DNA from 3 places in the Gardnerella sp. CCPDSM genome. Region 3 is predicted to be linked to each of the others. Evidence: riboswitches for the same ligand, from Rfam matches in the RefSeq annotation. Region 3 holds a riboswitch; each other region holds the start of a gene.
What was found. Region 3 has a riboswitch for thiamine pyrophosphate ahead of thiC (phosphomethylpyrimidine synthase ThiC). Riboswitches for the same ligand answer to the same signal wherever they lie in the genome.
Positions count from the first base shown of each region.

Region 1: another riboswitch for thiamine pyrophosphate. It lies ahead of ACTJLE_RS05165 (ABC transporter permease); the one in region 3 lies ahead of thiC (phosphomethylpyrimidine synthase ThiC).
Region 2: another riboswitch for thiamine pyrophosphate. It lies ahead of thiM (hydroxyethylthiazole kinase); the one in region 3 lies ahead of thiC (phosphomethylpyrimidine synthase ThiC).

Region 1 covers NZ_JBQEQO010000006.1:148,372-159,005, reverse strand. Annotated here, with positions in the region: gene ACTJLE_RS05175 (L-lactate dehydrogenase) at 1-205, opposite strand, end outside; gene eno (phosphopyruvate hydratase) at 452-1,747, opposite strand; TPP riboswitch at 1,896-2,011, shown strand; gene ACTJLE_RS05165 (ABC transporter permease) at 2,001-2,828, shown strand; gene ACTJLE_RS05160 (ABC transporter substrate-binding protein) at 2,857-3,861, shown strand; gene ACTJLE_RS05155 (ABC transporter ATP-binding protein) at 3,889-4,704, shown strand; gene mfd (transcription-repair coupling factor) at 4,781-8,425, opposite strand; gene pth (aminoacyl-tRNA hydrolase) at 8,415-9,014, opposite strand; gene ACTJLE_RS05140 (ABC transporter substrate-binding protein) at 9,145-10,185, opposite strand; gene ACTJLE_RS05135 (ABC transporter permease) at 10,567-10,634, shown strand, end outside.
Region 2 covers NZ_JBQEQO010000003.1:44,183-54,816, forward strand. Annotated here, with positions in the region: gene ACTJLE_RS02405 (ATP-dependent DNA helicase) at 1-737, opposite strand, end outside; gene ACTJLE_RS02410 (PD-(D/E)XK nuclease family protein) at 734-5,674, opposite strand; gene ACTJLE_RS02415 (hypothetical protein) at 5,755-6,573, opposite strand; TPP riboswitch at 6,816-6,926, shown strand; gene thiM (hydroxyethylthiazole kinase) at 6,916-8,517, shown strand; gene thiD (bifunctional hydroxymethylpyrimidine kinase/phosphomethylpyrimidine kinase) at 8,764-9,672, opposite strand; gene ACTJLE_RS02430 (hypothetical protein) at 9,911-10,634, opposite strand, start outside.
Region 3 covers NZ_JBQEQO010000002.1:242,712-253,345, forward strand. Annotated here, with positions in the region: gene ACTJLE_RS02175 (MiiA motif-containing surface protein) at 1-3,303, shown strand, start outside; gene ACTJLE_RS02180 (peptidylprolyl isomerase) at 3,909-4,445, shown strand; gene thiC (phosphomethylpyrimidine synthase ThiC) at 4,723-7,383, opposite strand; TPP riboswitch at 7,381-7,489, opposite strand; gene ACTJLE_RS02190 (methionine ABC transporter permease) at 7,625-8,305, opposite strand; gene ACTJLE_RS02195 (methionine ABC transporter ATP-binding protein) at 8,343-9,128, opposite strand; gene ACTJLE_RS02200 (MetQ/NlpA family ABC transporter substrate-binding protein) at 9,344-10,180, opposite strand; gene ACTJLE_RS02205 (NAD+ synthase) at 10,410-10,634, shown strand, end outside.

The DNA.
Region 1 (10,634 bases), on a different contig from region 3:
CTTTCAAAGCATCGTAATCGTTAACTGTGATATTTACATTAAAAGGAACATTATCCATTGAATCTTCAAAATCCAATGCATCAGCCTTAACTTTGGCTTCGTTCGCGTCGTACAGGTACAACTCGTCAGCATGGCCGCCAACAACAATCTGATGAGCAACTGCTGCTCCAACATTTCCCATGCCGATAACTGCTACTTTTCTCATAATGAAATATCTCCTTCCGTTTTGAGTTTCTCACAAAAATAGCACTATTGAGATGAGAATAAAAGTCAATTCAAGAAAATTTTCTGCATTTTTTTGATTTTTTAAAATTATTTATAAAAAACGGCCAGCCGCAAACGCGACTGACCGTAAAATATTACAGACTTAAGAAATTACAAAAGTCAACTTTACATAAAAAGTTACTTTACGTAAAAGTTACTTTACGTAAAAATTACTTTACGTAAAAAGTTACTTCATGTACTTCTTGCAAGCCTTAAATGCGCTGTAACCAGCATACTGAGCGGTAGAACCAAGCTCTTCCTCAATCTCAAGCAAGCGGTTGTACTTAGCAATACGCTCGCCACGAGCAGGAGCACCAGTCTTGATCTGGCCGGTGTTCTTAGCAACAGCAAGATCAGAAATGGTGGTATCTGGGGTTTCACCAGAACGGTGAGAAACCATGGAAGTGAAGCCATTCTTGGTTGCAAGCTCAATAGCATCGAGGGTTTCAGTTACGGAACCAATCTGGTTCAACTTCACGAGCAAGGAGTTAGCTGCACCAAGCTCAATACCCTTAGCCAAACGCTTTGGATTGGTGACGAGCAAATCATCACCAACGAACTGCAAGCGATCACCAAGACGCTTGGTAATCTCTGCCCAATCGTCCCAGCCTTCTTCCTGGAATGGATCTTCAATAGAAACAATTGGATACTCGTTGATGAGCTTCTCATAGTAATCAAGCATGTAAGCAGATTCGCGCTCTTCGCCATCGAAACGATACTTACCAGTTTCCTTGTTGTAGAACTCAGAAGAAGCAACGTCAAGAGAAATACCAATCTGCTTGCCTGGCTCATAGCCTGCAGCTTCGATTGCATCCATGATGTACTTCAAGGAATCCTCATTGGACTTCATCTTTGGAGCGAAGCCACCTTCGTCGCCAAGACCAGTTGCCAAGCCTTCCTTCTTCAAAACATTCTTCAAGGTGTGATAAACCTCAACACCAGCGCGCAAAGCATCGCTATAGGTTGCAAAACCGTAAGGAGAAATCATGTATTCCTGAATATCGGTTGCGAAGTCAGCGTGAGCACCACCGTTCATGATGTTCATGTTTGGAACTGGAAGAATGTGACCATTTGTGCCGCCAATGTAGCGGTACAAAGGAAGCTGAGCGGACTCAGCTGCTGCGTAGAGAGCAGCAAGGGAAACACCAAGAATAGCGTTTGCGCCAAGCTTGCCCTTATTTGGCGTGCCATCAAGCTCAATCATGGTCTCATCAAGAGCGCGCTGATCAGTGGCATCCATGCCAATAACCTTAGGAGCGATTACTTCGTTAACAGCCTTAACAGCTTCCAAAGTACCCTTGCCCTGATAACGAGACTTGTCGCCATCGCGACGTTCCCAAGCTTCAGCTTCACCAGTAGAAGCACCGGAAGGCACTAAACCAATGCCCTGAGCGCCATCTTCGGTTTCCAAATAAACCTGAACAGTAGGATTTCCACGAGAATCCAAAATTTCGCGTGCATATACGCTTTCAATAGCTGCCACAACTACTCCTTTATACCTATGGGTTGTGATGACTCTTCCAAGATTAGTGCGTTTTATGGACGTTACATTGTATTTACCAGCATTTATGCCGTGAACGTTCACAGTGTCGCGAGTTTAGATGTTTGTCCATGCCCATAAGACATAATAGCGAACTGACACGGGGTGCAACTTTGCGCATTCATAAAAATTGCGAATATTGCTGAGAACATACCCGTCGAACCTGATATAGCTAGTACTATCGAAGGGATGTCGTATGGATAGCCATTTTCGCGAGCATAAGACGGCGCCAAGCACCGAGCGTAAATTCTCTAATGCTAACAAGAAGTCATTTAAATCGCTCAAATCTCTTAAAGCTTGGATTTCTACGATAGTTATAGTCTTTCTTTGGTTCCTTGTTACGCTTGGACCTGTTGAAGACCGCGCTTTACCTTCCCCGCTTGAAGTTATAAAAGCTTTTGTTGATTTGCATAATGAGGGCATATTGTGGCCGTCGCTTGCAATAAGCATTTTTAGAGTTGTTGCAGGACTTGTTTTAGGAATTGCGTTCGCACTTCCTGCAGGAATACTTTCAGGCGGAAGCGCAATAGGCGAAACAATAATAAACAAGCCAAGCCACATGCTTAGGTCAATACCATTCCCAGCTTTAGCTCCGCTTCTTATTATTTTCCTAGGCGTTGATGAGCTTATGAAGATTATGCTTATTGCAATAGGCGTTTTTGGTCCAATGTATGTCAATATTCGCGATGGCGTAAGGAATATTGATACTCGTCTTATTGAACTTGCGAAAGCGTATCATATTAAAAAATCTACTGTTTTTACAACTATTTTTATGCGCGGAACTCTTGCTAATTTTATGACTGGATTACGCTTTTCGATTTCCGTTGCATGGGTTGCGTTAGTTACTTGCGAAACAGTTAATTCTTCTATTGGAATCGGATACATTCTTTCTAGAGCTCAACAATTCTTTAGACCAGATCAAATGATGGCTTGCATAATTATGTACGCAATTGCCGGCCTCGGATCAGAAATTACGGCAAACATATTTGAATACTTACTAATGCCGGAACGAAGAATCTCCTAAAAATAAACACAAAACAAAGGAGCCAATTATGGTTAATTTCAAAATGAAAAGTGCAACTAAGCGCGTAATTGCTTCATTATGTGTGCTTTGCACGGCTGTTGCGCTCGCTTCGTGCGGCAGTGCTCAAAAATCTCAAGGTAGCGCATCTTCTGCAAAGGAAGATACTGGCACAATGCGTGTTGCTTACCTTTCTACAGCAAATTATTTAACTACTTTGAAAAATGAAAAGTTCCTTCAAGAAGAGTTTGGAAAATCTAAGGTTACTTATACTGGTCCTTACACTCCAGTTGATGGTCTTACTGCAGTAATGAGCGGTAGCGCAGACGCAACAACTACAGGAACCGGACGTTTTATTGATCTTATTGCAGAAGGACAGCCTTGGGTTGCTTTTGCACTCGAATATTATAATGGCGATTCTCAAGGAATTGTAGCTTCCGCAAAAAGCGGCGTAAAAACATTAAAAGACTTGTACGGAAAGAAAGTTGCTATTATTCACAATGGCGACACCGGCGACTACATGCTTCATCGCGCTTTCGATAAAAGCGGTTTAGACGTATCTAAAGTTCAAAAAGTTGAGATGAATCCTCGAAACTTCCAGGCTGCTTTCTCTTCTGGACAGATTGACGCAATTTCTTCGTTCGACCAGAATCTTGCTGCGGCTATGACAACTCCTGGTTCTAAGTTGCTTGTAAACGCTAAGAAGTATGGCAATATGAACGTTACTATTCATATTGTTTCTAGGAGCTTTGCTAAGAAGCATCCTGAACTTGTGAAGAAAATGTACAAGGCTCTTGTGCGCGAAGCAAAGAAGTCTCACAAGGAAAAGAATGTTATTGGCAACGCTTATAAGCAGCTTGGTGCATCTGACACGATTATTAAGCAGATTGAAAAGTTTGATAATCCAACAATTCGACCAATCGACGCTAAGGGCTTGGAAATGATGAAGGTTCAAGCCAAAGAATACGTTAAGTATGGTTTGATTAAGCAGGCTCCAAAGAATTTGGATGATTCTGTAATGGACTGCAGCAAGTAAGAATTATTAACTAACTAAAATACGACTATGTTTAAGAGCATTTTTCATAAGCGTCACGATGCGGAAGTTTCGGAAGAATCTACTTACGAATCAAATATTAACGATAGTGATTACTGCGTTAGTATGGAGAATCTTGGTATTTCTTTCAAGACTTCAGAAAGTAAGAATACAGAAAATAATTCTGCAGCTAATTCTTCTTTCGTATTGAAAAACATTACGATGAGAATTAAAAAAGGCGAGTTTGTGTCGCTTATTGGTAGATCCGGTTGCGGAAAAACGACGCTTTTGAAAATAATTTCAGGACTTCTTACTCCTACCGAAGGCAGCATTCACGCCACAAGCCGTCAGGCTATTGGTTTTCAGGACGCGAGATTAATACCTTGGCTTTCTGTAAGCAAAAATGTTGTTTTTGGTATGGAAGCAAGTAAGCAAGAGCTTAAGGATATTGCGCATTTAGCGCTTTGCCAAATGCAGCTTGAAGGCTACGACAATAAGTGGCCATCTCAGCTTTCAGGCGGCCAAGCGCAGCGCGTATCTTTAGCAAGAGCTTTAGTTAGAAATCCTGAATTATTGTTGCTTGACGAACCTTTTGGTGCTTTGGATGCTCTTACTAGATTCGATATGCAAGATTTGCTTAATAAGCTTCAAGCAAAATACGGCTGGAGCACGCTTATGGTTACGCACGATATTGCGGAAGCTGTGAGACTTTCTAACCGGATTCTTATGATAAAAAATGGTGAGATTGCTAAGCAATGGCATATTAATCGCGAACATCTTGACGCTCAAAATCGTCCTGTAAATCATAGTGAAATAGAAGATGAGCTTAGAGAAGCGTTACAGTAATAACGCAAAAAATAATAAATAAAGGCGACTGCAAAATAAGCGGCCGCCTTTATTTATAAAATAAACACAAGCAAATTTACCAAGCTAAATCTTCAAGAAGTTGACGCACCCATGAAAGTATCTTATGCTCGCTCATTGCGCTAGTTCCAAGCGAAGATTCAAAAGGCGCTGGAATAACAAGCATATGCGTAAGCGGACGATACTTTGCTCCGCGGTAAATTCTTTGCAAACGCATCCACAACGAGTCTTTTGGATCTAAACCAATAACGCGAACTGATTTACCTTGGGAGCTAATTTGTGTAATACCAAGTTCGCGAGCTTTAAAACGCAGGCGAGCAACATCACACAACACATCAAACGATTCAGGCGGCTCACCAAAACGATCAAGCAACTCATCGTGCAACTCTTGCAAATCATTATTATCGTGAGCTGAAGCAAGCTTACGATACGCTTCCAAACGAAGCTTGTCCGAAGAAATATAATCAACCGGAAGAGACGCTTCAACAGGCAAATCAATACTCACAGCCACAGACTCAACGCGTTCCGGCTCCTTATACTGCTCAACAGCTTCTGAAACCATGCGCACGTATAGATCAAAGCCGACTCCATCAATATGCCCACTTTGCTCATCTCCAAGCAAATTACCGGTTCCGCGAAGCTCCAAATCTTTCATAGCAACGTCAAATCCGGAACCTAAAGCAGTATGTTGAGCAATAGTTGCAAGTCTGTCGTGAGACTGCTGAGTCATTGGCTTTGAAGGGTCATACAAGAAATAAGCGTAAGCACGCTCACGTCCTCGCCCAACTCGCCCGCGAAGCTGATGCAATTGACTTAAACCAAATCTGTCTGCATGATCAACAATAAGCGTATTCGCATTAGAAATATCAAGACCGGTTTCAATAATCGTAGTGCACACAAGAACGTCAATATCTCTATGCCAAAAATCACGAATTACAGCATCAAGCTGCTTTTCACCCATTTTTCCATGCGCAATAGCAACGCGCGCATCCGACACAAGCTCGTGAATTTTATTTGCAACAGAACTAATATCTTCTACGCGATTATGCACGTAAAAAACTTGTCCTCCGCGAAGAAGCTCACGTTTTATGCATGCTGCAACTTGCGCGTCTTCATACGCGCCAACAAAAGTAAGAACTGGAAGACGGTCTTCTGGAGGCGTAGCAAGAGTCGACATTTCACGAATACCAGTTACAGCCATTTCAAGCGTTCTTGGAATTGGCGTTGCGGAAAGACTTAATACGTCAACGTTTGTGCGCAAAGCTTTTAACGTTTCCTTATGCTCAACGCCAAAACGCTGCTCTTCGTCGATTATGACTAAACCTAAATCTTTGAATTTTATGCTAGGGTTTAAAAGCTTATGAGTTCCAATAACAACATCCACGCTTCCGTCTTGAAGACCGCTTAAAGTTTCTTCAATTTCTTTAGCTGTTTGGAACCTGCTCATTGCAGCAACTTTTACTGGGAATCCTTCAAAACGGTTGGTAAAAGTTTCGTAATGTTGCTGAACTAGCAACGTAGTTGGCACCAATACAACAACTTGCTTAGAATCCTGCACAGCTTTGAAAGCAGCTCGCAACGCAATCTCAGTTTTCCCAAAACCAACATCTCCGCAAATCAAGCGATCCATCGGCATTGGTTTTTCCATATCTGCTTTTACTTCGTCAATTGTAGTAAGCTGATCTGCAGTTTCTTGGTAAGGAAAAGCGTCTTCCAACTCTTTTTGCCAAGGCGTATCTTTACTAAAAGCAAAACCGCGAGACTGCTGGCGCGCGGAGTAAAGTTTAATAAGATTTTCCGCAATTTCGTGAACATGCTTTTTAGCTTTTGCTTTAGTTTGAGCCCAATCAGAGCCTCCAAGCTTATTAAGCTTTGGTATTTCGGCACCAATATATTTACTAACTAAATCAAGCTGATCTGTTGGAATAAATAATTTATCTGCAGGAGCGTTACGTTTACTTGGAGCGTATTCGATTACTAAATATTCACGAGTTGCAGTTCCACCAGTTACTGCAATATTGCGCTGTTTCATGCCAATAAAACGGCCAATTCCATGCTGCTCGTGTACTACGAAATCTCCAGGCTTTAATTCCATTAAGTCGATTGCTTTACGCCTACGTTTTGGCGTTTTTAATTGAGTTGCAGCTGAAGATTTGCCGGTTAAATCACGTTCGCTAAGCAGCGCAATTTTTGCATCTTTATCAATAAAACCGTCTGAAATACTCGATTTTAACGTTGTAAAATTATGCACACCTGTTGCGTATATTGCTCGTCTTAATCTAGCGAGAGTGCCAGATGCTGCAGAAGTAATAGTTACATTAAAACCATTGTCAATAAGTGAAGCGATTCCGCCTGCAACTTTCGATTCATCTCCGCGAAACTCTTGAGGCTCGCAAACAGGCAGATCAATATTCCCGTAAACATTTTCGTCAACTCCAAATGAAGTTAATTTCCAAACGTCATGATTTGAAAATTCAAATGAAGAAAGCGTTTCGTCGAAATCTAAAAAGTTTGCTTGATCAAAAGTGATTGGAGCTCCAGATCCAAGACCCGAAGCTGCAACATGCCAGCTGGCTGCCAAAAATTCGTTTGCTGTAGCTGTAACATCTGCTGCTGCTCGGCGACATTTTTCCGGATCAGAAAGCATAATAACAGCATTCTTTGGCAACATGCTTTGTACCGATTCCATGTTGTCTACTAGCGCAGGAATCAAAGATTCCATACCTTCCACAGGTATAGAATTTGCGATGGATTCAAGCATATCTTCAGCGTTCGGAATCTTGCCAATAAGCGAACGCGCACGATTGCGAATTTCTTCAGTAAGCTGAATTTCTCTGCAAGGAGTTGCCCAAATTTTTTCAATATTGTTACCATACGTGCGCTGATCGGAAGCATGGAATTGCTTCATTGTGTCAATTTCGTCACCAAAAAATTCAATGCGCACAGGATGTGTCATTGTTGGCGCAAATACGTCAATAATTCCACCTCGAACTGCAAACTCACCGCGCTCCATCACTAAATCAACGCGATTATAAGCATTCTCAACAAGACGTTTCGTAGCCTCCTCAAGAGGAAGCTCTTTTCCGCACTCGAATATAAGCGGCTGAATATCTCCAAGACCCGAAACAACAGGCTGAATAAGAGAGCGAACAGGAAGAACAAGCGCTCGAATCGGCCCAAATAAAGAACTACCCTCTTCTGGATGCTTAAGCCTACGAAATACTGCAATTCTACTTGCAACAGTATCTGCTCTAGGCGAAAGTCGCTCATGTGGTAAAGTTTCCCAAGATTCAAGTTGAGCAATATCTTGCGGATTGCCCTTGTACCAGTCACGAATTGACTCAGTAAAATCCTCAGCATCTCTACTTGAAGGAACAATTACAACAACAGGCATATTTTCAGCTACAGATGCAGCAAGAGCAGGTCGTATGCCAACTGGAGCTGAAATAGTAATCTCGCTAATTCCAGACGCGTTATTAACTTCAGCAATTTCAGTTTCGTTTGCTTCAGCTTGAGTATTTTTTGCGATTATTTCGTCAATATTATTTTTAGATAATGCGCAAAATAATTTATCTTCGCTACGCAAATCCAGCAAAATATCTTGCAAACTTATTACAGATATTTCATCACTTTCTGCGTTTTTATTAGCGTTTTTATTAGCGTTTTTATTAGCTACTTTCTTTGCCTCAATATCAGCGGCCATTAAAATGCTCCTGAGTTGCTGCAAGACCGCGGAAAATCACGCTTTCTGCAGCATCGGCACCGTCTGCTAAGAAGTTAGGAAGTTCAGATTTTTGAGTTCCGCCAAAGCAGCCAAGCACCCAATTTACAGTATTGTCGTGCGCATGAGCACCACGCTGAGCATGACCTACACCCATGCGGACGCGAGCATATTCTTGAGTTCCAAGAGAGCGGTCAATAGACTTAATGCCATTATGGCCGCCTGCGGAACCGCCAGCTTTTACTTTAATTCTGCCAAAATCTAAATCCATGTCGTCGTGGATTATAACAATGTGATCCGGATCAATCTGGTAATAAGAGCTTATTGAAGCAACTGCAGCTCCAGAATTATTCATAAAAGTTAACGGCTTTGCAAGGAAAAACTTAGCCATTTTTCCATCCAGATTCATCACGCCTTTACCAAGTTTTGCTAAGCCTTTGTGATCAGAAAGCGACACCGACCAGCGCTCTGCAAGCACATCCGCTACCATAAAACCCATGTTGTGACGCGTACCTTCATACTTTGTTCCAGGATTTCCTAAACCTGCAATAAGCCAAAAATCAGATGCCATACATCCCCACCCCAATTCGCATAGGTGCCAACAACAAAACGGGCGCATCGATTGAAGCTGGATTTCCAACTACCCGATACGCCCTCATATACTGTAATCTATTTTAGCAAGACTCAAGTCATTGCGTAAACTACTTCAAAAATTCGTCCGTAGTTAATTCTTTTGCTTGAGGAGTTTTATATGTTACTTTGCCTTTAGAATCCGTATACGCGCCTTCCTTACTTAGGAAGTTGAAGTATTCCTGAGCACCCTTAACATCATTCGTACCAAACACAAACTTGCCGCTTTTTATGTCTGCACGATTGCCCCAATATTGTCCATCAACAATCATCTTCATGCTTCGCTTAACGAATTTCACATCAAGATTAGCTTCAGGAGCTTCTTTTACTAAAATATTCGCAGCTTCATCTGGGTGATTGTAAGCGTATTCGTAACCGCGCTTAACTGCTTTAACAAAAGCGCGAACAAGCTTCGGATTTCGCTTAACCGTGTTTGCGTGAGTAATAATGCCAATAGTGTCCTGCTGGCCTGGCACGCCATAGTCTGCTTCTTTAAAGCAACGCAACTTTGGACCATACATTTGCGCTTGTACGCCTTCCCAAGTGCCATAAAAACCACCAAAATCAGCTTTTCCGGATTCTAGCGTGCGGAAAGTGGAAGTACCAACAGTAACCTTATCAAACTTACCTTCGCCACCATCATGCTGAATCATTCTGCGAATAACAGCATCGCCTTCTGCTGATCCAAAGGTTGCGAAAGTTCTACCATCAAAGTCTTTAGGAGAATGAATTTTATTGTTTTTATAAAGAGAGCACCAAATTGCGCTAGGCTTTTGCTGAACTTGCAAAACTTCCTTCAATTTAGCACCCTTTGTGCTGAAATCTGCAAGATTAGTAGTATTGCTTAAAGCAAAATCAGCAGCTCCAGAATCAACAGCATGCTCGGCACCAGTTTGAGACACAGCCAAAATATTTACGTGTAAACCAGCTTGCTTAAACCAGCCCATATGCTTTGCCACGTATACGCCAATATGATTAGTATCTGGTATCCAAGAAAGCATAAAAGATACGTTTTGAAGACCAGTTTTACTATTTTGCTGACTATTGTTTGATCCACACGCGCACAAAGACAGAATGCAGCATGAGCTTATAAAAACTGCTATTGCACGCATAATATTTTTATTAAATTGCAAACAAAAAGCACGCGTATTGCGCCATAATTGACATATCATGAGTTCCCTAACTTTCTTAAAAATCCGCTTTCTGGGAATGTGACACGAACTTGGCAGAAAACGGTATCAAGGGCCTAGCCCGCGCCGTTCAATGCCCCCGAAATATAACTTTCGGTTTGCCACACATTGACTCACGAAACGACTCGATTATGCACTAATCGAAAGACAAACATGCTTAAAATACACGCTTACTAACTACATACTAGCTATGTGATATTTTCATAAAAGAAAGTTTTAAAATTTTTACGTTGTTTGATTGGGGCAGCAGTCAAACAGCTACAACAAGCATTATTGCTTGTATATTGAAAGGAACAATATTCCATGACGCGCGCGCGTTGGAAATCTCTACTGCACAATTATCTGCCAACAGTAATTTCTATTATTACACT
Region 2 (10,634 bases), on a different contig from region 3:
GTTTTTGCAGCAGAATTAAGCGCTTTTTGCAAATGCTCAATCCAAGCATTATTCCACTTTTGAATTTCTAAAACCGCTTTAGAAGTGCTATCTAACGACTCCCCTTTGCTATTTACGCCAATCATTGAGCAAGAAATATCTGCAGCAAGCGCAAGAACGTCGTCAATAAGCGCGTCAAAACTATACCAAGAAAGCACTTCCGGATGCGTTGTAACGTAAGAATTTACTAAAGGTTTTATTAATTCGCGAGCGCCGGCATCGCTTAAAGGCTGCGTATTTTGATCAAATCCAACTAGCAAACCGTATTGGCGCACAATTGACTGGAAGAATGCGTCGTAAGTCATTACTTCCGGTTTTAAAAATGCGTTGGAAGTATTGATATTTTGCGATTGCGAAGTTGCGATAGTAGGCTGGCTTTCGCTAGAGTGCTGGCTTTCGCTAGAGTGCTGGCTTTCGCTAGAGTGCTGGCTTTCGCTAGAGTGCTGGCTTACAGCTTGCGCAACTCTTGCCAGCAATTCCGACGCAGCTTTATTCGTAAACGTAAGTCCCAAAATACTTTCTGGAGCAATTCCTCGATCAATAAGATCAATAACGCGGCGAGTCATTGTGTAAGTTTTGCCACTTCCGGCTCCTGCCACAATAATCATGTTTTTGTTTGCTGGAGCTTGAATTGCTGCAGATTGCTCAGCGCTATCCGTATTCTTTCGCAAAGATTTGCTATTGATTTTATCTATCATAATTGGCGTACCTCATATACAGTGTCTATAGAGCCTGCGCATGCTGGGCATACCTGTTTTGAACGGCAATATTTCAAATGCTCCGAAGTTGGGCGCGCAACAATTTGCCAGGAATTCGTTGCTGCAGCTGCATAAAAAACGCGAGAAATCATAGTAAGCGACCATTTTGCAGTTTCGCTTAAAGCTCTAAACGACTGCCAAGCTTCTTCGCTTACACCGCTCGGGCAAGATTTCATAATTTGTGCAAGATTTGGACAATCCATCAATCTCGACATTGTTTTAAAACCAACGCGAGTTTCAAGCGGCTGATTATTCAAAGCATTACCAACGCAAAGCGGCGGCTGATACACGTTTTCTGCCACATGATGATCTTGAGCCGGATAATCATTGCTCACCACATGGAATAGCACACTACGCGAAATTGTTGGCGCATTAAAGTCAGAAATAAGCGGATCTTTATCCGCAAAAAGTAAAGCAAGTTGATAGCAAACCAACTGTAAATCGTTAAAAACTCCCGTAGAAGGCGGAACTTTTCCAGTTTTGTAGTCAATTAAGCGAATATTTTTAGAACCGTCGGAATTTTTTCGCTTTTCCATGCGATCAATACGACCGTGAATATGCACTATGAGATTTTCGTTCGCGCCATCCGGCCAACCGCCAACTAAAGCGCCCATCAACTCGTAAACGTCATGCAATTTAATAGTTTGCAAATTCGAAGCTTTAAGCGCGTTATTTACAAGCATCGCAATATTCTCAAAACCAAAATGCGCGCTTGTTTTAAACTCGCAATATGCTTCTTGCAATACGCCTATGCTACTTTCCAAAGATTTTTCGCTTTTTGTAAGAGATTCCAGTACGCCTTCATCTGACTTTTTTGCGTCAAAATCGTAAGTTGATTGATCGTAAGACGTGACGAAATATTGCGCAATAGTGTGAAGAGCGCGAGAAATATTCGTTTCGCGAGCAAGCGCAGAATAACGCTCCCTGCTATTTCGAATATCGGCAAGTTCCGGAGCAATACTTGCGTAATACTTTTCCATAAGATTTGCGATTGCGTTGATTCGGCGCACTTGCGCAGAGTATGGGGAATATTCGGTTTCTGCAACTTCAGTTTCTGCAACTTCGGTTTCTGCAACTTCGGTTTCTGCAACTTCAGTTTCTGCGACTTCAGTTTCTGCAACTTCGGTTTCCGGCATATCGTAATGCTGATTTTCGCTCGCCCATCTTGCAGTTTCGTGAATTAACGTACCAAAATACGTTGCCGCACTTCCCGGCTGAGGCCCCGAAAGCTGGCGATTCAAAAGACCGCAAACCGGGCATGCCCACAAACTATCTACAGCAGAAGGAGACAAACTAACTACGCAAGAAGAATCTTCCGAAATATCAGCGCGCGAAGAAAAATCTTTCGAAGAAGCATCCTCAGAAGCAAAATCTTTCGAAGAAGAGGCCGTATTCTCCGTAGAATCTTTTGCAACATCGTTCATAAAATCCCACTGCGACGGATCAGCGCAATCAACTCCATACTGACGCAATAATTGCAAAGCTTTAGCGGAATCATAAATAACATCCGCAAATTCGGAGCTGTTTGAAATATCGGCACTGTTCGGAATATCGGCACTGTTCGGAATATCAGCATTATTGCAAGGCGACTTTCCGGCAACAACACGCGAAATTTGAGCGCGAGCAGCACAAACCAATCCACGCGCATCCATATCTAAACCTGCAAACGGAATTGTAATCTCCGTAAAAGGCGTGCGAGAATTTTCGTTATTGTAGTAGCGCTCAGGCAAATAATAGTAAAGAAAATCGCTCGGAACAGCACTATCGCTGTATTGCGCGCTAATATACAAACTTTCAGTCGCGCGCGTAATTGCAAGCAAAAAGCTGCGCTGCTCGCCTGCAAAAACAGCAGATTTATCGTTAGAAGAAAGAAGATTTGCGGATATAAATAGAGGAGATTGCGAAGCCGAATCTAATTGCGAAGCCGGTTTTAATGACGAATCTGAATCTAATTGCTTTTGACTCATAGCGCGCAACTTCGAATCCAAAATAATATTCGCTAAACTTTCCGCGCCAAACATTGTGCTGCGCGATGCAAGATTTGGCCACACGCGCTGTTGCAGAGTAGGGATCCACACAAGCGGCCAATGCTTTCCCAAAGCCCCAGCAGGAGTAGTAAGAGTTACAGCATCCGGCACGGGAGCAACTTTAGCTAAAGAATCCGCCTCAATTTCCATTCCGCGCACTTGAGCTATAAAATCTGCAATATTTACAATATTTTCCTGATCAAAAGTATCGTCAGGAAAATTGTTGTACGAAAATTCGGAAGAAAATTCGGCAGAAGATTCGGAAGAAAATGCTGCAGAAAATTCTGCAGAAGCGTACGAAGAAGATTCGGAAGAAGCGTACGAAGAAACGTAATCGAAAAGCCGCATTGCAGCATCAAGGCGATCATTTGCGCGTCTGCCTTCGCTATTGTGCTGCAAAGCCGCGCGCTGCCAACGCTCCGCAACATTACAAATATTCCAAGCCTCGCCAAGAGCATATTGAGCATTTAGCAAATCAGGGTGATTTTTAAAGCGCAAAGCCAAAGTTTGTACATTCTTCCACATTTTTACGAAAGCAGTAACATTCGGATTTCGAGGTGCCATATTTTGCAATATTTGTAAAATTTGGGAAGATTCTGGGCCATCTGGATTGTCTGGATTGTCTGGATTGTCTGAAGCGTCTGAAGCGTCTACACAATGTGCAACATATGCAACACAAAGCAAATAGCAAGCATCTAAAGAAAGCGAGCGCGTATCTTCACTAAAATCGCTACTTAAATCGCTACTTAAATCGCTACTTAAATCGCCTTCAATAAAGCGATTATCAACTGAAATTTGCGCAGAATCAGCATTAGAACGCAACGCATTTTGCAACTTATTCCTAAAATCACACCACGTATTCATAAGATTTCGCAAAGGAATATTTTTAATTTCAGCAGAATCATCTTCGTCTTTCTTAGCATCCAAAACCGCCGAAAGCGAAGCAATAGAGCGCATTAGCGACTCAACCGAGTGCAACTTAGCAGGAGAATCCGAATTATCCTCAGCGTAAGAACCAGCGCGCATTTTGGAACCAGCGCGCATTTGAGAAATTGAAGCAAGCGGACTATCCATAATATTTTGCACTCGCAAACGCACCCACGAAGCCAAATTTTTTAAGCTTCTTCCGGAATTTAGCTTACCTGCAATTCCCAAAAAACCAGAATTCGCAAACTGCGCCAACTCAATAATCGCAAATAATCCTTGCACAAACGGCTCGTCTTTTAAAGGGCGAGTTACTAAGGAATATCGCACAGGAACGCCGTCCGCGCGAAGCTGCTCGCCAAAAAGACGAACGGTGGAATTATCGTGCGCAATAAGCGCCATATCGCTCCACTTTCGCTTGTTATTTACGTGAGATTGCTTCATTTGCCAAATAACAGCGTCCAATTCCTCGCGCTGAGAACGGTACAGCGCAGTATTTACGGTTCCGTCTTCGTTTATGCGTAAATATTTTTGCGAATCTTGAGAATTGTGAATATTGTTAATCTGATTTAAAGATTGTACCGGAAATGCTCCAGCAAAAGACGGCATTTTCCAAGGGCGATTAGGAGTTGCGATAGAAGAATCCAGTTGAGAAGAAAGCGAAAGAGAAACGCGGGAAGCGAGCAAGTCTAGCATTGAGGAAGCTTTAGGGCGAGAATTAGGGCGAGCTTCGAAAGTTGAGTCGGAAGAAGCGGAAGGAACGGAAGAAACCGAAGAAGCCTCATATTCTAGCGTTTGCTCAGCCGCATTCAAAACGTTCAAAGCCGCCGAAATAGCGTAATCCGGGTACGCTCCCCTAAACGACTGCACGGACTCATCCGGATTCGCAAGCAAAACCAAATGCGTGCCGAGACTGCTCAAAGTTTCCACAAAACTTAAACCAGCCAAAGTAATATCTTGATAATCGTCAATCACAAGAAGAGCCGGAATTTCCGAATTTACAACGCTCTGCTCACCCAACTCGCGCGCCGCTTTCGCACCCTCAACCAAAAGCTTAGAAGTGTCAAGGCGGAAGGAAGACTTATAAACGTCGGCAATCATTTTCCTATACTCATTGCGAAGCGCAAAAACCAAACGCCATTGCGCGCGACGACGCTTAACAAGCACAGTTGTTTGCAAAATATCGCCACTTTTAGCGCGAGACTGAGCTAAATCAAGGGAATTGAGAATATCTTGCTCTTTAAGGTTGTTGCTAATTGCAGGATTGTTGCTAATTCCGGGTTCGTCGCTAATTCCTAGCTCACCGCTAATTCCTAGTTCACCGCTAATTCCTAGTTCATCTAAGCGCGCAAGCATATCTCGCAATTGATGCATAAAAGCGTTGCTAATGTTGGAAGAATTGGCGGAAGCGGCGGAAACGGCGGAAGCATTTAACTCGCCAGCGCAAGTCAACGGATTAACCCAAGTAGACGTACCAAAATACTCTTCAAAAAGTGAGCATACTGCGCAATCGCCATTATCTCCGCGAATAACATGCTCAATATGTGCGCGCACAACATTGCGAAGAAGAGCATCCTGCTCAGCACCGTTAAGAAGCTTCGGCGAAGGCAAATTCTGCGACTTGCAATTTGCGGAAATAATACGGAAAGCAAGCGACGCCAATGTTCCAACATGCCTAGACTGCTCACTTACACCAATAGAGCGAATAATAATATTGTCAATATTCGCAGCCAGCGTGCGGTTTTGAACAGCCATCGCGGTGATTTTATGCGGCCAACGCTTGTAACCAGCAATCGCGGCGCGCACAGCAAACTGCGTTTTACCAGTATTTGGCGCACCATACACAAGCAATGCGCAAGTCGCGTTTCCGGAAGAATTGCGTAAAGTGCCGTCAAATAGCGATTGTAATGCAGTATGCTCACTCATACACTCAATTCTAGCAACGAGGCAATAGTGGAGCGATAATCAACCACAAAAACGCAACAATAGTGGAGCGATAATCAACACTATTCTTTCAACATTGCGCGCGCACGAGCATCCTTAAGCGCAAGAAATACGCGGCCAACGCCAATAAAAATCAGCGTAAAAATAATCAGCAAATACGCAACGCCAACGCCCAAAGTAGTGGCGTTAAAAGTTTGCGGCGCGAAACCAAACCAGCCGGCAGGAGCGCCATAATTAAGGAAATTGTAAGGCGCGCGCATTGCGTGAACACCCCAACGCACACCCGCAAACTCGCTAAGCATAGCAGCGTACGCAACGTAAGCAAGAGGCGGAATCGTAGCGAAATAAATGTGCGCGCGAGAAGAGCGGAAGCGGTAATCAAAAAGCACAAAATCAACGATTGCAAGAAGCGGGGCGATTGCGTGCACGCAAAGACTGCTGCAGCCGTTAGTAAGGTAAGCGCCGACGAAACCGAGCTTGTTTGTAGGCGCGAGGAAGCAAAGGTAAAGCGTGAAAGTGACCGCGATGGCGATTGTCATCATGAATTTGAAGATGTACCAAGCGTTGGATTTTGAGTCGAACCATGCGGTGGAAGTGGTTGCGGTGGAAGCTGACTGCGCGGTGGAAGCTGCGGAAGTGCGCGCGCGCATAAACGCAACTGTATCAAGCGCAAGTGAACCTGCTAAAGCAACGCAAATCGTAAGATTAGAAAGATTCGTAAAGTAAGTGAATGTCATCCAGCCTTGCCACGAAGCGGCCATTCCATAAACGGACGCGACGATGGCGATTGCGCGAATTGCTGTGCGCGCCGCGTATTCGCGAGCTGTGAGCGGATTTGCAGCGGCTGTGGTTTGTTGTTCGAGCATGGAATCGTTTGCCATGTTATCTCACTTTCGTAACTTATGTTAATCTCTTATTCTTTACCATACTTATAGTTACATAATCGCAAGCAAAAATCTGTAGAAGAAGTTGCAAAAATGCGGCGCGATTTTTGTAGATACATGCAAAGCCACTGCAACGCTACAAACACGAGACAAGTTACCCACGTTTGGAGCACGAGCTTAGAACGTAGCACGCACGTAACCAGCACAAGCAAGTAAGTCACGAACAAAAGATATAGTCGAAGGATGGTTCGGAGTGCGCAATCGCCGCAAAATCGCGGACGGCGCTGAGATTAAATCCGTAAGGACCTGATCTAGATAATGCTAGCGAAGGGAAACATTATGACAACAGACAGCAGTGCAAAAACAACTAATCGCAACGAAGCAAACGAATACTGCACAAACGAATACTGCACAAACGCAACAAACGCAACAACGCAAATCGACACATGCTTCTCCGCACGCGCGCGCCGCCGCATGTTCCTAAACGACGTGCGCCAATGCATCGAACGCGTGCGCACGCAGCAACCACTCACCCATTGCATTACGAACGTAATCGTGCAAGACATCACAGCCAACGCGCTCCTCGCCGCCGGTGCATCGCCAATTATGGTAACCGACCCGGAAGAAGCGCACGCACTCGCGCAAATCGCCGCCGGCGTGCTCATCAACGTCGGCACGTTCCATCAGCCTGAAACTTCCGAGTACATGCGCGCCGCCGTTGAAGGATGCGAAAAAGCCGATACCCCGTGGGTGCTTGACCCAGTTGGAATCGGCGTGCCAGCACTCGCACCTCGAGCGCGCTTCATACACGAAATTATTAAGCACCACCCTACCGTAATTCGCGCAAACGCTTCCGAAATCATGGCGCTTGCAGGCAAAGAAAGCAACGGAAAAGGCGTAGATTCTCACGATAACGTAAACGACGCGCTTCAAGCTGCTCGCGAATTAGCTAAAAAATACGGATCTGTAGTGGCAATTTCCGGCGAAAAAGACGCGATTTACGGCCACGGATGCTTAGCTCGCGTAACCGGCGGCCACAAAGCTATGACCAAGGTAGTCGGAACCGGTTGCGCTTTGGGCGCGATAGTTGCAGCGTACGTTGGCGCGAATCCGGAGCGTCCGCTCGCTGCAACCGTCGCAGCGCACGTGCATGCAGCCGCCGCTGGAACTTGGGCAGCTCGCCAAACCACAGCTCCCGGCACATTCCGCACGCTGTGGATGGACGCGCTTTCAACTCTTAGCGTAAACGACATGTTTAGTTTGACGAATATTGAGTTTACGGTGGAGCCTGTGGATTGGACGCTGTATTTGGTAACGGATCCGCGAATGGGAAATCGCCCGGAAGAAGAAGTGGCTGTGGAGGCGATTGAAGGCGGAGTTACGGTTGTGCAATTGCGCGATAAGTATTCCGACGACGCGGAGATTTCGGCCAAAGCGAAGAAGCTGCGTCACGCGCTTATTGATTCCGGCCACGGCGATGTGCCTGTGTTTATTGACGATCATGTTGATTGCGCGGCTCAGCTTGGTTTCAACTTGCACGTTGGACAGAAGGATACGCCGTTTGTTGAGGCGCGAAAGGCGATGCCGGCTGAGTGGATGGTTGGACTTTCTTGCGCGCGCCCGGATTTGATGGAGAAAGCTTACCGCGAGTGCAAAGAAAACGACGTTCCGCTGCCGGATGTGATTGGCATCGGTGCCGCTTTTGAAACGCATACGAAAGCGCACGACGTGCCGCCGCTGGGAGTTGACGGAGTGAACGAAGTTGCGAAAGTTGCGCACTCTATGGGCGTAAAAACGTTGGCAATTGGCGGAATTCACGAGAATACAGTGTTCCCTATTCGCGGCCTTGAGCTTGACGGAGTTTGCACTGTGTCGGCGCTTATGTGCGCTGAGGATGCTGGGAAAGTTGCGCGCGAGCTTAAGCGCGTGATTACTGAGTAAGCATCGAGCACTTGTAGTGCGAGCGCATTTGTGGACTTGCGGCCTCTCCAAGTCCACATTTTCGGGGAAACATGCGCGCATTTGTGGACTTACACCCCACCCAAGTCCACATTTACGGGGAAACATGCGCGTTTTTGTGGACTTACACCCCACCCAAGTCCACATTTACGGGGAAACATGCGCGTTTTTGTGGACTTACACCCCACCCAAGTCCACAAACGCGCGCTAAATCACAGCACGCCAATATTACTTAGTTTGCTGAAGGATGCGCACGGAGTGGTTTACAGGTCCGTGGCCGCGCTCGCCTACGCGCCCAACGTGCAACACGCTTCCGGCAGCAATCGCCTCGCGAAGCCACGCCGTTGACCATTCAAGCGCGCGCATCACAGTATCGTGATCGCTTAAACTCTTCCCCTCGCGCAAAGCAAGCCCAATTTTCGTAGCGAGCGCAGAAGAAAGCGAGCAGCCGGTTCCGTGAGTTGTGCTGGTTTCAACGCGTTCGCTTGGCACGTGCCGCGCGTCACCGTCCGGAAAAACCGCAGTATTTCCAACGTCTTCGCCGGTTAAGTGCCCACCTTTTACGATTACAACAACGCTATTTTTTGCAGCTAACTCGCGCGCCTGATTGCAAGCTTCCTCAAAGTTTTCCGCAACTGGCGATTCGCTCAAAGCCGCCAATTCCGGCACGTTTGGCGTTACAACATCAACGCAACTTATAAACTTGCGCATCGCATTTTCAGCACTCGCCTCAAGCAAACGCTTGCCGGAAGTCGATATCATCACCGGATCTAGCACGCTTACAGGAACCGGATTATCACGCATCCAATCGCGCATAGCCTCAATGTATTCCGCGCAACCAAGCATGCCGATTTTTAGCGCGTCAACTGTAACGTCGTCGTACACGCACGAAAGTTGAGTGCGGAAAAAGCTGACCGGCGGCGTGAACACTTCGCGCACTTCGCACGTGTTTTGCGCAACCAGATTAGTTGGTATGCACATGCCGTAGCCGCCTGCCGCCATGATTGACTTAAGATCCGCCTGAATCCCGGCTCCGCCCGTTGGGTCTGTGCCAGCTACGCTTAAAACGCGCGGAATGATTGGATTTGATTGCTGCGTAGACAATTCCGTATGCTGCTTACTTGATACTAGCGTCATACTTTTATTATATTGCGTAGACACACGCATTTGTGGACTTACACACGCTCTAAGTCCACATTTTCGGGGAAACATGCGCGCATTTGTGGACTTACACACGCTCTAAGTCCACATTTCCGGTGAAACATGCGCGCATTTGTGTACTTACGCATGCTATAAGTCCACATTTTCGGTGAAACATGCGCGCATTTGTGTACTTACACACGCTCCAAGTCCACATTTGCGCGCACTTTACGCATCACAGCCGAAGCCACTTGAGCTTGAACTTGAACTTGAACAGCTTGCCGCTTCGAAGCGCTTCAGCCGAAGCGTCGCAGTGCTTGCTGTCTGTAAGCGAGCCAAATCCGTTGCCGCTAAGCACCGAGCTGAGCCATCCGCGCCTACCGAATGCGCCGGAGGCCAAGAACAGCGCCAACAGCACGCCGAACATGAAGCTGAACCATATTGCAGCCTGACCGCCGCTGTAAGGCAGCGCAACCGGACGCACCAAGTATCCGAAGCTGAAGTATCCGACTAAGCGACCTACGTTATTGTTATCACCAAAGCCGTCGCTCTCATTGTCAGACTTATCTTTTGCACGTCCGTACAAAGCGTACTCAACTCCGTTACCGTCAGTTTTGAGCTGCTTAAACGCCGCAGTATTTACGGAGCCATTATTGCCCATTATCGGCTTGCAAGTGTCAAATTCAGTTTTGCCAAGCTTACTTACTTTGCATGCAACCAAGCTAAGGTTGCTGAGATCACCGAAACTATCGTAATCGTCGTGAACATCCGCAAACAGAGTCTTTCCACTCTCCTTGCTTTCCGACTTCGAAACTTTTCCGTTCTCGTATTTCACAGGATTACCCTTAACCGTGAGCTTATCGTAGTCCTTCTCCTCCATCGTTACAACGTAAGGATTATTAGCATCCGTGTGGCCGCTTAGAAGCGATCCTGCAGTTGCAGCAACAGTTGGCTTCTCG
Region 3 (10,634 bases):
GCTAAGAATCAGGGTAATACTAATAAGACTGATCATAATGTTCAGCAAATCATCAACAAGAACAAGAATGGCGGCGAAGAAAAGAAGCAGCACGAGCTTGATGCTGCTAAAGAAGCTGCCAAGAAAGCAATCGACAACCTTCCTAATTTGTCTGATGATGAAAAGAAGGAGTTTAAGAATAAGCTTAATGGTGCAGATGTTAAGACTCCTGCAGACGTCCAGAAGATTGTCGATGAGGCAAAGCTAGCAGATGAGCTTAAGGGTGTTAAGGATGGAGCACAAAAAGCAGAGTTTGTGTTCCTTGACCACGGCACTGCAAAAGGCGAGGACGCTGCTCTTAACAGCGTGCTTGACTCCAAGTCTGCAGAAGATTCTACGCTTAAGACTTTGGCTGATAAGCTGAAAGCAAATCCTGCATCTGCAACTGATATCCGCGATGCTCTTGAAGCTGCTAAGCGTGCTAATGATGTTAACGAGCAGAATGCTAAGCGCGCTGCAATAGCAAAGATTGAAGCATTGGGTCAAGCTTTGGATGATGCTGTAAGCAAACTGTCTGAGGCTGACAAGACTGCTGTTAATGATAAGGTTCAAGCTGTTAAGACTGCTATTGAAACAGCTAAATCTAGTGTTAAGACAGCAACTAAGCCTTCTGATCTTTTGAATGCTATCAACAGTGTCAATACTTCGTTAACTGATGCTAATAGCGCTGTTAAAGACAAGATTGATACTGAGCATAATAACAATAAGAAGCAGAACGATCACATTAGCAATCCAAAAGATCTTCAGAAAGAGAAGCAGAAAGCTAAGGAAGAAATCGATAATATTCCTGGTTTGACTCCTGAAGAAAAGCAGAAGTACAAGGGTGAAATCGATGATTCCGATCATTCTGGTGATCCTGAAGCAGTAGTCAATCGTGCTAAGAAGCACAAGAAGATTAAGGATGCTCTTGACAAGCTTGATAAAGATTTCAAGCATCTTAATAATGCTCAAAAGGAAGCTTTCAAGGCAATCCTCAAGGACACTGATGCTTCTGATCACAAGAACGCTGACGGAACAACTTATGACGACATTGACAATGTTCTAGCCAACGCTGCAAACACCGATAATGCTATGGCTCGTCTTGGAGAGCTGAAGGCTAAGGCTGACGAGTTTGCTAAAGGTGAAAAGTACAAGGGTCTGCAAGAAGGCAATGAGCAAAAGAAAGCGTTTGACGCTGCTGCTACTGCTGCTGGTGCCGTGCTAGACAAAGCTAAGGGCGATGATAAGAATGCGGATCAGGTTAATGAGCTGTACAATGACCTTCTTAAGGCAATGCGTGCTATCGATCCTAATGCTCAAAGTGCTGGTCTTAAGACTGATGCTCTTGCTGCTGAGATTAAGTCTGATAAGGGCTTGAAGCCAGATACTACTGCAACTCCTGCAACTAAGGGCGATTCGGTTTATACCACCGCTTCTCAAGATAAGAAGGATGCGTTTGACAAGGCTTTGCAAGATGCTGAGCAGGCTTTGACAAATGCTTCTTCTGCAGTTATCTCGGATGCTACTAAGGAAGCAGCTGAGCAGAAGAAGATTGACGCTGCTCTTGACAAGCTTATTAAGGCTCGCCTTGCTTTGGATGGTGTTGATACCAAGCAGTTGCAAGAAGAGATTGGTAATGCTCCTACTGTTACGGGCAATGTGACGTACACCAAGGCTTCTGATACTAAGAAGTCTGCGTATGATAAGGCTCTTCAAGATGCTCAGGATCTTATCGATAAGCTAACTGGTAAGACACCTGCTGCTCCAGGCGATAATCTTGACACCAAGGAGAATAAGCAGAAGGCTTTGGATGATGCTCTTGCAAATCTTAAGGCAGCTGAAGCGGCTCTTGATGGTAAGGAGACAACTCCAACGCCAACCCCGTCTCCTGAGCCAACCCCAACTCCAGCTCCTTCGCCTTCTGTTGATAAGTCTCATTTGCAGCAGGGCATTAACGATGGTAGTGATGTTCATGATTCGGATGAGTACAATAACGCTCCTTCGGATAAGAAGCAGGCTTATGATCATGCGTTGGATCATGCTAACGAAGTGAATAAGGATCCGAATGCAACTCAGGATCAGGTGAATCAGGCTGCTGAGGATTTGAATAAGGCTCAGCAGGATTTGCATGATTCTGCTACTGTGAATAAGTCTTATTTGCAGTTGGAGGTTAGCGACGATGTTGCTTTCCGCGGTCGTGGATCGTATCTTGTTGCGGATGCTTCTCTTAAGGATGCGTATAATGCTGCGCTTTCTGAGGCTCGCAGTGTGCTTTCTGATGCTAATGCTACGCAGGAGCAGGTGAATGCTGCTTTGGCTAAGCTTCGTGAAGCTAAGCGTAATATTCTTCAAGCTAATGGTTTGAGTGGTGAAGAGTATGCTGGCGACGGCACTCCTGGAACCGGTAACACTGGCTCTACTCCTGGAACCGGTAACACTGGCGCTGGTAACACTGGCACAGGTGACTTCGGCTTTGGCAACACTGGCACGGTTCCTGGCACGGTTCCTGGTTCTGGTGACTCTGGTTTCGGTTCTACTGGCACGACTAACTCTGGCACGACTAACTCTGGTAGTGGTCATGAGGGTGATTCTTCACTTGGGTTTGGTGTGAATGATAATGCTCCGACTACTGTGGATAAGGGTGAGTTGAACTTGCAGATTGAGGGTGCTGAATCCGGTTCTAAGCCTGGCTCTAACTCTGCTGCTGGTGCCGCTGGTTCTAACTCTGCTGCTGGTGCTGGCTCTAACGCCGCTGCTGGTGCCGCTGGTAATGCTGCAGGTAACGCTGGCGCTGCTGCTGGTGCCGCAGGTAATGCTGCAGGTAACGCTGGCGCTGCTGCCGCTGGTGCAGGTAATGCTGCTAATGCTGCTAATGGTGCTGCTGCTAATGGTCTTGCTGCGGCTAAAGTGAATGCTGCTGTGGAGAATTCTCAAGCTGTGAAGCGTGCGGATGCTCAGGTGGCTGCGGCTCAGGCTGCTGTGAATACTGCTTTGGCTGAGGCTAAGAAGGTTGCGGCTGATCCTAATGCAACTCAGGCTCAGGTTGATGCTGCGGCTCAGAAGCTTGCTGATGCTCGTAAGTCTTTGGCTGCGGCTCAGGATAATGCTTCTAAGGTTCGTGCTGCTGTGCGTGAGCAGGTTTTGAAGAGTGTTAAGGGCTCGAAGCTTAGCAAGACTGGTACTGACGTGTCTGTGTTTGGCATGTTTGCTGCTGGTGTTGCTGCTGCTGGTGCTGCACTCTTCGTGAGCAAGCGCCGCGGAATCTCCCGTCACTGCAGCAAGTAAGCTACGTAGCTAACCTGCTTAACTACACTCAGCTAATCTGCTTAACTACACTCAGCTTAAGCAGATTAGCTCATAAATTAAGTTATGCCATCGCCTTCGGATTCACTCCAGTAGGCGAGGGCATTTTTATATGACAAAGTGCGTAAAGCTAATCTGATGGATATTCTGTGGAATAAGCACACCCCAAACACTGTTACTAACTCAGTCAACGAACTGAGAAAATAACGGTAATAAGCACAACACCGTTACTAACTCAGCTAACGAACTGAGAAAATAACGTTCATGAGACCCTCGCGCAGCGCGACGACTGCGTGCGAGTCTGAAAACTGTTAACTAGAGACCGTAATGCAGAACGCTAACTGCGCGCGAGTCTGAAAACTGTTAACTAGAGACCGTAATGCAGAACGCTAACTGCGCGCGAGTCCGAAAACCGTTAACTAGAGACCATAACGCAGAACGCTAACTGCGCATAAGAATACCCACATTCAATACGCTACAATCCTACTGCCATAAAGGTTATGAGCCTATTTCTTGCACACTTTTGGAACTGCACCCCTCGACTCAAGCGTTTAGAGTAGTCGCGAATATATGGGAAAATTACGAATATGACTACAGTTATTATGCATACTTCTGAAGGCGATATTAAAATCAACCTGTTTGATACCAAAGCGCCTGAAACAGTAAAGAATTTCGTTGGCCTCGCCACCGGTGAGCGCGAATGGATTGACCCATTTAGTGGAAAGCCTTCTAACGAGCCATTTTACGATGGTCTTACATTCCACCGCATTATTAAGGACTTCATGATTCAAGGCGGTTGCCCACTCGGCAATGGCACCGGCGGACCTGGCTACGAGTTCGACGATGAAATTGACGCATCTTTGAAGTTCAACAAGCCTTATTTGCTCGCTATGGCGAATGCTGGAAAGCGTCGCGGCCGTGACGGTCTTTTGCATGGCACTAACGGCTCGCAGTTCTTCATTACAACCGTTCCAACTCCTTGGCTTGACGGCCATCACACGATTTTCGGCGAAGTTGCGGACGACGAGTCGAAAGCTGTGGTAGATAAGCTCGAGTCGGTTGCAACAGATCGCTCTGACGCTCCTCTTGAGCCTGTTGGCATTATTTCTGTTGAAGTTTTGTGAAGCTTAAGCTGCAAATAGATTAGCAATAAAAAAGCGAGCTTTGTAGTAACGTTACATTTACTACAAAACTCGCTTTATTTTAACCTTCTTCAATTATTATTCGTTGCAAGTATTATTTACTAAATCGCGATTGCGTTATTTTGCGATTGCGTGATTTAGTGATTGAGCTACTTCGCGATTGCGTGATTGCGTTACTTCGCACTTACGCTACGCAAGCACTTACGCAAAGTAACGCGAAATCACATACGCTACGCAATCACCTACGCTACGCAACCACCTACGCTTTCACGCTTTGGTACAGCGACGAGCCAGATTCTTGGAACTTCTTGCTCATCTCTTTCATACCGTCGGCAATCGCCTGACTGCGCGCCTCTTCAACAAGCTGCTCCTGCTGAGCGGCACCGCCAAAGCGCTTACGAATATTTTGCGAAATAGCCATCGAGCAGAACTTTGGTCCGCACATCGAGCAGAAGTGCGCCATTTTTGCAGGCTCTGCAGGAAGCGTTTCGTCGTGGAATGCGATTGCAGTATCCGGATCGTAGCTTAAGTTGAACTGATCCAACCAGCGGAACTCGAATCGCGCCTTACTAATAGCGTTGTCGCGATCCATAGCATGCGGATGATGCTTCGCAAGATCCGCCGCGTGGCAAGCAATCTTGTATGCAATAACGCCTTGCTTCACGTCGTCCTTGTTTGGCAATCCCAAATGTTCCTTAGGCGTTACGTAGCAAAGCATTGCAGTGCCGTAGCGCGCAATCTCCACGCCGCCAATTGCGGAAGTAATGTGATCATAGCCCGGGGCAGTATCGGTAGTCAAAGGACCAAGCGTATAGAATGGAGCGTTCTGGCAAATCGCCTTCTCCATTTCAATATTCATACGCACAGTGTCGAATGGCACGTGGCCAGGGCCTTCAATCATCACTTGCACGTCATGCTGCCAAGCAATCTTTGTAAGCTCGCCAAGCGTCATAAGCTCGGAAAGCTGAGCCGCATCGTTAGCGTCAGCCAAGCTACCTGGACGCAAACCGTCGCCCAAGGAGAACGCAACATCGTACTTTGCAAAAATCTCGCACAATTCTTCAAAGTGCGTGTAAAGGAAGCTTTCTTGATGATGCTGCAAGCACCATTCAGCCATAATCGAGCCGCCGCGCGACACAATACCGGTTACGCGGTTTGCTGTAAGCGGCACGTAGCGAAGAAGCACGCCAGCGTGAATAGTCATGTAGTCAACGCCCTGCTCGCACTGCTCAATAACCGTGTCTCGGAACAGCTCCCAGCTGAGCTTAGAAGCGTCATCCTCAACCTTTTCCAAAGCCTGGTACATTGGCACGGTTCCGATTGGCACAGGGGAGTTGCGCAAAATCCATTCGCGAGTGGTGTGAATATCGTTACCTGTGGAAAGATCCATAACGGTATCCGCGCCCCACTTTGTGGCCCACGTAAGCTTTTCTACTTCTTCGTCAATTGAAGACGTTACGGCAGAATTGCCCATGTTTGCGTTGAGTTTAGTTAAGAAGCGCGAGCCAATAATCATCGGTTCTGCTTCAGGGTGATTAATATTGCAAGGAATTACAGCGCGTCCGGCCGCGACTTCGGAACGTACCAGCTCCACGTCGCAATTTTCGCGCGTTGCAACGTATTGCATTTCTGGAGTTACGATTCCGTGGCGAGCGTACCACATTTGCGTAATCGGATGATCCGCGCCCTTCATTGGCTTATGCGTGCGTCCGCGCCATTCCTTAGAAGCCTTGCCGCGCTTAATTGCGCGCTTGCCGTCGTCTTGAAGATTGCGCCTGCGACCCTCATATTCCACAACGTCGCCGCGGTCACGAATCCAGTCAAGGCGAAGAGGAGCCAAGCCCTCTTTAGGATCGCACTTTGGACCTTCAGTATTGTAGTCCTTAAAAGGCGGGTTAGGGCCAACGCCCGGAGTATCCGAAAGCTTAATTTCCGTATACGGAACTTCCAAATCGTAAGAACCGTACTCGTATTCAAAATGAACAGGAGTGGTTTTGCGAATATGCGCCTTGTCTCGCTGAGTGCATCCGCGAGCTGCAATATCGACGCGCTGCTGCTTAGCTAACTTCGCAGCATCCTTTGCTTCTTTCGCATTAATAAAAGTTGGTTTCTTTTCTTCAGGTTTTTGTGAAGAATTTGCGTCGGAATTTTCGGCGACGATTACGCGCTTAGCATAACCGTGCTTTTCTTCGCCTCGCACAGCTTTCCAATGCTCAACAAACTCGCGCATAGTTGATTCTGGAGTTTCGGAAGCGTACAAAGCTTGAGCAACAAAGAAGCCGGCAGCTTTAGTGCGCGCAATAACGTCAACATCTTCAAGCTCAGTTCTTCCGCCAACTAAAACTGGGAAATCACTTGCGGAGCAAATAGTATTAATTTTTGCTTCGTCCAACGTTGTGTGATTTGCTTCCAATTCGTAAGCGGCAGTAGTGTTTTCGCTGCCTTCTTCAGGATTGTGCATTGCAGTTACGCAAATGTAGTCAATGCAACCATCCGGAAGCTCGTTAATAACCTTAACCAAGCTTTCAGTTTCAACCGACAAGCCAATAACAGCGTCTTCGCCAAGAAGTGCTCGCGCCTCCCTAGGTTCCATGTCGCTTTGTGCTAAATGAATGCCGTCAACTTTAATGCTTTGGTTGCGAGCCTGCCAAGCAACGTCAACTCGCTCGTCAATAACAAAAGTTACAGAATCGCACTTATTGTTATCTTCAATAATTTGCGCAATATCGCGCGCGATTGTTGTGATTTCCTTCGCGCTTTCGTCATTGCAATGAAGACGTATTAATGTTGCTCCGGCGCGCAAAGCGTCGTCAACAATATCTGTAAGTGGACGATTATTACAAGCTTGTGGGTCTGCAATAAAGCAGGCGTTTAAATTGAATTGGTCTCGCATCGAGGCGTATGGATAATTCGATGTCATACTAAAATCGTTGCTCCCTACGTTGTATTAACTAAACAGGTTCTAAGGGTCAGGTTCGCTACGCCTATCTCAGCCTTCTAAAAAGAAAGCACCCCCGCAAATGTCGAATTATCAGCCAGTTTACACGATTATGTGGCCTTTATTAGCGTAGGTATGTTGCGATTTTCTTATAACGCTTGCAATCAACTCTTGCTATCTTGCAATCAACTCTTTCTATTGCCGATTGCTATTACGCTTGCTATTACCTCTCGTGATGATTAATAGCGCGAGAAATAACATCTCCCAAAGTTTGCACGATTTGCACAAGAATAATGCACAGCACCACTGCAACAGCCATAACATCGTACTGGTAGCGCTGATAGCCGTAGCGTATTGCAATATCACCAAGACCGCCGGCACCAACTGTTCCAGCCATTGCGGAGAATCCAAAAAGCGTAATAAACGTAAGAGCAGCTCCGCGAATTAGCGAAGGTAACGCTTCCCAAAGCAGCACTTTGTAAACGATTTGCAATTTACTTGCGCCGAAACTTTGCGCAGCTTCAATTAAACTTCCGTCAACTTCTGCCAAAGACTGCTCAACAATTCGCGCCACAAACGGTGCTGCTGTAACAACCAGCGGCACAATAGCACCCGGAACTCCAAGAGACGTGCCAACAATCAAGCGCGTGAATGGAATTAACGCAACCAGCAAAATAATAAACGGCACCGATCGCACAATATTAACAATCCCCCCAAGAATCGCATTAATTGGCGCGTTTGGGCAAATGCCTTTTTTGTCGGAAGTAATAAGCAATACGCCAATAGGAAGGCCAATAACATACGCCAAAAGCGTTGCTACTGAAGTCATAACTAAAGTGTCAATTATGCCTTCAGTAAGCAGATCGCCGTATTCGCTTAAAAATTGTGTTGCAGATTCTATCATTGTTATTTTACCTCGTTCGTAAGCGTATTAAAGCGTATTAAAGCGTATTAGACGTATTAGATGCAGGCTTTTTACGATGATTTTCTTGCTTTTCGTCTGCAATTAGAGTTCGCAAAATATTGCTTTGTGGATTTGCAAATAAGGTTGTTGTGTCGCCTAATTCCACAATATGCCCGCCGTCAATCATTGCCACACGGTCGCAAATATTTCTAGCAACTGCCAACGAGTGCGTAATAATAACAAGCGTTACGTTAAGCTCGCGGTTAATTCGGCGCAGTAAATCAAGGATTTGCGCGGTTGTAGTAGAGTCGAGCGCGCTTGTAGCTTCGTCGCAAAGCATAATCGACGGATTATTTGCCAAGGCTCGAGCGATTGCTACGCGCTGCTGCTGGCCGCCAGAAAGCTGGCTAGGGTAGCGGTCTGCAAGATCTTGCAAACCAACTAAATTAAGCAAATAATGCGCGCGCTCTTCGCGCTTCTTTTTATCAACGTGATTAAGTTCAAGCGGAAAAGTTACGTTTCGCAATACTGTGCGCTGCTGGAAAAGACTAAAATTCTGGAAAATCATGCCAATATTAGCGCGTACTTGAGCAAGCTCTTTATCTTTTACTTCGGTAATATCCTTGCCGTCAATCACGATTCTGCCGGAAGTTGGGCGCTCGAGCAGATTCATGCAACGCACTAGCGAAGATTTTCCAGCGCCGGAAGAACCTAAGATTCCAAATACTTCACCCGACTCAATAGAAAGATTAATATCGTGCAATGCTTCATGCGCTTCGCTACCCTTGCCGTAGCTTTTATGAAGATGTTCAATCTGAATCATGCTTTTCCTTAACAGCTTATTTTGTGTTATGTGAAACATACTAGCGTTACGTACTGCTATAAGCGTTACGTAACGTTATAAGCACTGCGTTACGTACCAGCGTTACGTAATTTATGCACTTTTACGTATATTACACGCTTAGAAAAAATAATGCCGCAAAGCGCGCTAAAATCACACGTATTTACGGCATTATATGGCTACATTGTAAGTATTATTTAGAAAACAGGAAGCACAGCGCCCTTATAAGTCTTAGTAATATAGTCGCGGACTTCGCTTGTTTTCAAAGCCTTAAGTAACGCCTTAATTTTGGCGAGCTTTTCGGAACCCTTCTTTACAACAATAATGTTTTCGTAAGTTTTAGCAGCAATTCCACCAACTTTTTCGGAAGTAAGCGGATCCTTAGTTGGGTTAAAACCAGCCTGAATTGCGTAGTTGCCGTTCATGGCAGCAAGATCCACGTCCTTAATTGCAGTCGGAACGGTTGCAGCCTCAAGCTCCTTAAACTTCAAATTCTTCGGATTGCTCGTAATATCTTTCACAGTAGCGTTAATATCTTTTGGATTCTTTAACTTAATCAAACCGGCATCTTGCAGAAGTAGCAGCGCGCGAGCCTCATTCGTAGGATCGTTTGGCACTGCAACGGTTGCACCATCAGCCAAAGCCTTAATGGTTTTGGTCTTTCCTGGGTACAATCCAAAAGGCTCAAAATGAATTCCGCCTACCGAAACAAGATGCGTTCCCTTTTCCTTGTTGAAATTGTCGAGGTAAGGAAGATGCTGGTAATAATTCGCATCAACTTCGCCTTCTTCGGTAGCAGTATTTGGCTGCACGTAGTCCGTAAACTCCTTAACAACCAGCTTGTAGCCTTCCTTCTGCAAAATCGGCTTTACTACTTTATTAAGGATTTCAGCATGAGGAGTAGGCGATGCTGCTACAGTAACGGTTTTGTCGTCCTGGCTATTCGCATTCTTAGCACTTCCGCAACCGCTTAAAGCGAAAGTTGCCAATGCTGCCAAAGCTGTAATCGAGGCAATAACTTTAATCCTGCGCATAATTTTCTGCTCCTTGTTTGTTGAAATCCGTTTTGAATTTCCCCTTCGCGAGTAACGAATTATCAATATAGGCGAGAAAATTTAATAATTCTACACTTTGCTTATTAGTATTATTTATGACGTGTTAGTAATGCGAATGCTTGCAATGTGGGAAGATAAAAAAGTTTTTCGCTTAAGTTTTGCAACACGTCTCTTACTTGCAATAAAGCAATCTACTAAACTATAAAATATGAGTTTTTTGCGATTGGCATTAGCGCAGATAGATACATGCGTTGGAAATATTGATAATAACGTTGCGAAAGTATTGCAATACGCGGCGCGCGCAAAACAATCAGGCGCTCGAATGGTAGTTTTTCCGGAAATGACATTAACCGGCTACCCAATTGAAGATCTCGCATTACGCGGCACATTTCGCGCGTCTGCTCAAAAAGCTGCAGACTTACTTGCGTCAAAA